2 regions of the Sedimentibacter sp. genome follow, and region 2 is predicted to be linked to the other one. Evidence: riboswitches for the same ligand, from Rfam matches in the RefSeq annotation. Region 2 holds a riboswitch; the other holds the start of a gene.
The links. A riboswitch is a leader RNA that binds a small molecule or an ion and turns the genes downstream of it on or off. The one in region 2 is predicted to bind lysine.
Positions count from the first base shown of each region.

Region 1: linked by a shared signal. The riboswitch ahead of dapA (4-hydroxy-tetrahydrodipicolinate synthase) and the one ahead of AAGU76_RS07550 (FAD-dependent oxidoreductase) in region 2 are both predicted to bind lysine.

Region 1 is NZ_JBCFAS010000003.1:319,480-322,894, forward strand. It holds gene AAGU76_RS13335 (NAD(P)/FAD-dependent oxidoreductase) at 1-527, shown strand, start outside; gene AAGU76_RS13340 (4Fe-4S binding protein) at 524-1,021, shown strand; lysine riboswitch at 1,294-1,446, shown strand; gene dapA (4-hydroxy-tetrahydrodipicolinate synthase) at 1,596-2,477, shown strand; gene AAGU76_RS13350 (dihydrodipicolinate reductase C-terminal domain-containing protein) at 2,489-3,196, shown strand; gene dapD (2,3,4,5-tetrahydropyridine-2,6-dicarboxylate N-acetyltransferase) at 3,217-3,415, shown strand, end outside.
Region 2 is NZ_JBCFAS010000002.1:206,579-209,993, forward strand. It holds gene AAGU76_RS07545 (hypothetical protein) at 1-515, opposite strand, end outside; gene AAGU76_RS07550 (FAD-dependent oxidoreductase) at 542-1,837, opposite strand; lysine riboswitch at 1,916-2,092, opposite strand; gene AAGU76_RS07555 (GNAT family N-acetyltransferase) at 2,349-2,861, shown strand; gene AAGU76_RS07560 (hypothetical protein) at 2,919-3,415, opposite strand, start outside.

The DNA.
Region 1 (3,415 bases), on a different contig from region 2:
ATACGTCAAAGGTAGCCAGAGCAGGCGTTCCCTTCTACACAAGCCACACCATAAAGAAAGCCTATGGAACCGACCGTGTGGAAAAGGTTGAAATTGTAGAGCTTGACAGCAATTTCAAGGAAGTGGAAGGCTCGGAAAAAATGTTCGAGGCAGACACCATATGTCTTGCCGTAGGCCTTACGCCCATGATAGAGCTTGTTCATCTGGCAGGCTGTGAATTTACTTACATCGCAAGCATGGGAGGCTATGTTCCTGTCCACGACAGATGCATGAGAACAACCGTAGACGGAATATATGTGGCAGGAGACGTTTCCGGCATTGAGGAAGCCAGCACCGCCATGGAGGAAGGCCGGCTGGCAGGCATAAGCGTGGCATGCGACCTGGGGCTGGTGGATGAAGAAAAGGCACGAACAAGAATGGATGAAATCTGGACTAAGCTTGATTCCTTAAGATGCGGACAGTTCGGCGAAAAAAGAAGGACTGCCAAGAGCCAGATTCTTGAAAAAGGGAAGGAGTTGATAGTATGACATGTCTTAAGAAATTCGGAGCTCCTTCCATTGAAGAACTGAAATGCTCGCCCGGCTTTCCTAGGGATGAGGATTACAGACTGGGAAACATTGCAGTAATAGAGTGTGTTGAGCAGATACCGTGCAATCCCTGTGAAACCTCGTGCCCCAAGGGAGCAATCAAGGTTGGAAATCCAATCACAAACCTGCCGACCATCGATTTTGAAAAATGCGTGGGATGCGGCATATGTGCAGCAAAGTGCCCGGGAATAGCAATTCACCTGATGAATGTAAACCACGGCGAAGACAAGGCTCTCATAACATTTCCCTACGAGTATTTTCCTCTGCCTGAGGCAGGCGACAGGGTTGTGCTGGTTGACCGATTAGGCGGGGAGGTTTGCAGCGGCAAGGTTGAAAAGGTAACCTGTCCTAAGTCCTATGACATTACTGCATTGATTTCGGTTTCATTTGACAGGAAGCATTATGAAAATGTAATTTCAATGAAAAGGCTTTGATAATGAAGGCATCCAAAAGGATGCCTTATACTATTACAAACCACGAATTTGTCATCCTGAGCGTAGCGAAGGATCTCCTAAGATTACATGCTGTAGACAAATAGTAAGACATGTGCTTGTTTTATTTATTCTATCCAGTGCATAAACAATATTGTGCACCGGGAAATAATTTCGATTAGTATCAGTTCAACAGATTGACAAAAAAAATAATATTTCTTGTTGACATATTTTCCTGTGGGGCATATAATTAGGAAAATTAAATATTTTCATGGGTATATTACAGAGGTTGCGATGATCAAGAGTAGAAGCTGGGCTTTGAAAGGGTGATTCGCCGAAGGGAAACTCTCCCTGGGCTTACATTTAAGAGATGTAATACTGTTTTTATAGGATGCTTCCCAATCCTATAAGAGAGAGCTGTAATATGCTGGGCAGAAGGTTCGGTGTTTTTTGTAAGCGTCTGAGAGCCCTTTTGCTCTTATGTCGCTTTTTTTATTACATTCAGGGAAAGCATAAAAGATAAAAAAAGCGGCATGAAAATTATTTATTAATAAATAATTTTAAGGAGAGAAAAAGTATGAACGATTTGGTAAGAGGCTGCGGAGTAGCTCTGGTTACGCCATTTTCAAACGGAGAAATTGATTATGAAACATTAGGCAAATTGGTTGACATGCATGTTGAAAAATCAGGATCCATTATTGCGGCAGGAACAACATCAGAAGCGTCAACCATGACAGATGATGAATATCATCAGGTGGTTGAATTCATTGTGAAGAGGGTTAACGGGAGAATTCCTGTTATAGCAGGCGCTGGCAGCAACTGCACATCATCAGCGGTAAAGAAAGCTAAATTCTGCGAAGAGGCAGGAGCTGACGGACTGCTTGTGGTGACGCCCTATTATAACAAAACAACTCAAAGAGGTCTTGTAAATCACTACAGAATGATTGCCGAAAGCACAAAACTTCCAATCATTGTTTACAACGTTCCCGGAAGAACAGGAATGAACATTGAACCAAAAACAGCAGTAGAATTGTCACAAATTGAAAATATAGTCGGAATCAAGGAAGCCAGCGGAAACATAAGCCAAGTTGCAGAGATGATCAGAATTTGCCCCAAGGACTTTTTCGTGTACTCGGGAAATGACGACATGGTTGTTCCGCTCATGGCTTTGGGAGGGCATGGAGTAATTTCGGTAGTTGCAAACATACTTCCTGCTGAAACAAAAAAAATGGTAGATGACTTCAACGCTGGAGACATAGAGGCTGCAAGAGATGCACAGCTGTCATTGAACGGGCTTATCAATGCCTTGTTTATTGAAACGAACCCCATACCCGTGAAGGAGGCAATGGGAGTGATGAACCTTTGCAGTCCTGAACTGAGGGCGCCTTTGTATCCTATGTCTGATGCAAACAAGGAAAAATTAATGGCCGAAATGAGAGATTGCGGCATATCTTGCTAAGGAGGGATGTTATGACTAATATAGTACTTTGCGGACAAGGTGCAATGGGAAAAGTAATAGAACAGGAAGCACAGACTTATGACGGCATACACCTGGCCGGATTTGTGTCTCCAAGAAACGGACAGTATGGGGAAGCTTTCGGAAAAGTTGACGTGGTTATAGATTTCTCCAACCCTGCAAATCTAGATTTTCTAATTGATTATGCAGCAAGGAAAAATGCAGCCCTGCTGATCTGTACAACAGGATATTCAGAGGCAGAAAAGGAAAAAATAAGGGAAGCAGGAAGAAGAATACCTGTTATACTGTCATCAAACACTTCAGTAGGCATAAATGTAGTGAGAAAAATGCTCAAATTAATTGTTAATGAATTGAACAGCTTTGACATAGATATAATAGAAAGACATCACAACAAAAAGAAAGATTCGCCCAGCGGAACTGCAAAAACTCTGGCTGAAGACATAATGAAAGCCACGGGAAGAGATCACGTTGAAACACATGCCATGAGAGCCGGTACCATACCGGGAGAGCATACGGTCATATTCTCAGGCAATGACGAAATGATAGAAATAAAGCACACAGCTTTTTCGAAGAAAATTTTTGCCAGAGGCGCTCTGGAAATAGCCCTGAAGCTGTCCAGAAGACCGGCAGGCTACTACGAGACGGAGGACATGTTTGAAGTCGACAACATGGACTCCGGCAGGATAATCAACATAGCATAAATAAAATTCAAGGAGGAAATATGTTTTTACAAGATCCATATGAGATAGCGAAATTTATCAAAGAAGCAAAAAAATCAACTCCGGTGAAACTTTACGTTTCGGGAAACTATGAAAATATGAACACTTACAGCATGAAGGTTTTCAAATCGGGACAAATGGCGATACTTATCGGCGAATACGAGGATGCTGCAAAAATTCTTCAGGAAAACAACATTGAAA
Region 2 (3,415 bases):
GTTATTTCCGGTGCTCCCTGTATGAAATAGTCACCGGACAGAGCTATGCCATGTCCGAACAGGTTCATTGCAGATGCAGCGTAAACTGCAGGAAGCCCTGTTTTTTTCGCTGCAGGAAGCATGATGGCTCCAACCAGGGCTACCGCTGGTGACGGCCATACGATGAATGACACGGTCATCATTACGAATCCCAGAATCCAGAAAGCTATCTCCCTGTTTATCATTACCTTTTTTATGGGTCTCAGCATCAGCTCATCGGCGCCTATATCTCCGAGGGCCTTTGACATGGCCACCACCAGGGATATTATGACAATGATGCCCAGAAATTCCTTTCCTGCCGCTATCATGGCATTGAATATAACCTGTATTGCTGCTATCAGGCTGCCTGTGGACGCAAATCCCATCAGAAACAATCCTATTATGCAAGGCAAGACAGTATCCATTTTTAAAGTCATGGTCAGCATGATTACCAGAATCATGCCGATGTAAATATAGTGAAGTATTCCAAGTTCCATTTTAAGCCCTCGCTATAGTCAATTTTTTATAATGCATTTGCAAATATATCTTTCATGCCGCACTGTTCAACGCGCTTTGACACCTCTGCAGCATCAGTACTGTACAAACCCAGCTCTTTCATTCTCTCAAAATATACGGAACCTGAGAATGTATATTTCTTCGTCATCCCCTCCGGCTTGGACATCCTTTCCTTAACGTATGCAATGGCATCGCCTGTTGCAAGCTTTTCCGGAATTGAAATTAGTTCCATGTCAAGGGCATATCTTACGCTGTTATTGCCTGCCAGTGTTCCCGTTACGATCGCTTCTGTGTGGCCAACCAGCAGCCCGGCCTTTTCACCGCCGCAGAACAGATTTTCAGCACCTTCGACCTTAAGATGGTTGTCCCTGGGTGCCATGGCAAAATATCTCATGGAGTTTCCTTTTCCGCCTGCATATGGATCTTCAAACCTGGCATTTTCAAAACCCGGAATTTTCCTGAGCGTCTCCAGGTTGTAGTACGGCGTCATGAGCTTTGCATGGCCCGTATCCAGCAGCACTATGTTGTCCCTGAATTCCGGAAGTGCATACTGCTGACAGGCCTTAACACCCAGATGGTCTTCAACAAGCTCCATGGGAAGAGGAATGACAGCCACGCCTTTCTCATTGAGGTCCTTTTGAATTTCCTCAGAAAGTGATTCCTTGTAAAGCTTGCAGGACCCGCTCATTGCACCTATGGACCCGTCTGGCTTTGCACCCATGGATTCCTTTATGCCTGCAAGGCCCGTCAGACTCACTCTTCCTCCGAAGCTCGGGCATCTCAGTATGCACATGGCGCATCCGTTGCCGTACTTGATACAATTGTTCATGGGTCCCGCAGTTCCTGTTGCATCTATAAACACATCACCTTCAAACATGTTGCCTTCAGAATCCTGAACCCCCAGAATTCTTCCGTTGTCAATTGATATGCCGCTAATTCTCATATTGAAGAATATCTTAATGCCCATGCCCTCCATATGTCTCATAACCTCACCCGGTGTTTTACCCACATCGTAAAGGTTCGCATGCTTGTGTCCCGGGAACTCTATATTGGTATGTCTTGAACTTCTGTCACAGATTTCAAAAAGATCGCCGCATCCCATTGCAATGATTTCCTCGGTTGCAGTGTATCTTCCGTTGTTTCTCATGATGCCTCCTACCAGGCCCGTGCCCAGAAGCATGTCAGTTCTTTCCAGAACAGTCACTTCAGCTCCTGCCTTTCTGGCGCTTATGGCTGCTGCACATCCTGCCCAGCCGCCTCCAACAATAATTACTTTTGTCATATTCATCCTCCGTATTTTGATTATCAGAACAATAAAAAACAAGACGATAGAAATCCTGATCGCCTTGTTCAAAAAAATAATAGCAAAAAAACGCCTGTACAAAACGATAGCTCTCCACCTCAATAGGTGACAGTCGCAGAACTCTTAATTCTGAAACCAGGTAATGGATTCAAGAGAAAAATCCACCCTTCGGGCCCTTCCCCTTTCAGCAAGAATCCACGGTATCTCTAATACCTCAACTTGCCTACTCTTGTCAGGACCGCCTCTATCCTCTGATATTTAATTAGGACGATTATAACTTAGTTTGACGAATTATGCAATATAGTATTTATAAAAATTATAAGTATTTCTAAAATATTAAATTAACAAAGAGTTTGCTATATATGCAAAGACAGCCTTGCAAAGCATTCATCAATAAGTCTGGACAATAAAAGCCTTATGAGGTAAAATAAGTAAAATGACAATCGCAGCTGATCATATGTAGCAGCAGATGCATGTTAATGCAATAACAATTGATGGCGGAGGTAAATTCATGGATAAAAATGAGAATACTATTAACAGCGGTCTGACAATCAGAAACTTCACTTCAGAGGATGTTGATTATGTAATAAAAGGTCATCACATGATGTATGAGACGGAATACGGCCTGACAACTGATGTGTGGAAGTCATACGTGGAAGATGCCGTATATGATTTCATCGATCATTTTGATAAGGAAAAAGAATGCATGCTCATTCTTCACCATGACAGAGCTGCTATGGGAAGTGCCGCCATAAGGCATGCAGACGACAACAACGCTCAGTTCAGATTTTTCTTGATCGAACCTGAATTAAGAGGCAAGGGAGCCGGTCATCTGCTTTTTGACTCGGCTATGGACTTTTGCAGGAAAAAAGGATACAAGCATGTGTTTTTGTGGACATTCAGCACCCTGTTCGCTGCGAGACACCTGTATGAAACCAAGGGCTTCAGGATAACCGAGACCCATGAAAACAACGAGTGGGGAACAGAAAAATTGGTAGAAGAACGATGGGATATGAATTTATAAATTGCGCTGCACGCCGCAAAAAAGCCACCGGCTGTTCGACAGCCTGTGGCTTTTTTATCAGTTCTTGTTGTACAAACTCATATAGTATGCTTTCTTGACTTCCTTTTCATCCTGGTAGGCTTTCTGCAGTATACCTATTATTTCAGTGTCCCCTTCCAGCTTTTCAAGTTCTGTTTGTAATGATGCAAGTACATTGGACACTTCATCGTCACACTTTTTTTCAAGTTCGGATACATAGTTAAGGTTGTTCAGAACAATTTTATACTTGGCATCATCGTTCTGTTTTTCTTTGGGCAGACTGCTGTACTCCTTGAACACAGCCCTTTCAAGCTCTCCAAGCTTATTTACGTACTTTGCTTTAAGTGCATACATCCTGCTGACGCTTTCCCCTACGACTGCATCAATTTCGTTTGTATTGTCGTTTTTAGAAACAGCAACCGGAGCAGTGCTTTTATAGGATATACCTGTCACATCATCGTCCCTCATGTAATCCACGGGAAGGTTGTATTTCTCAGCCACATCCTCCAATGAAATCTCTCCGCTCAGAAGTTTTT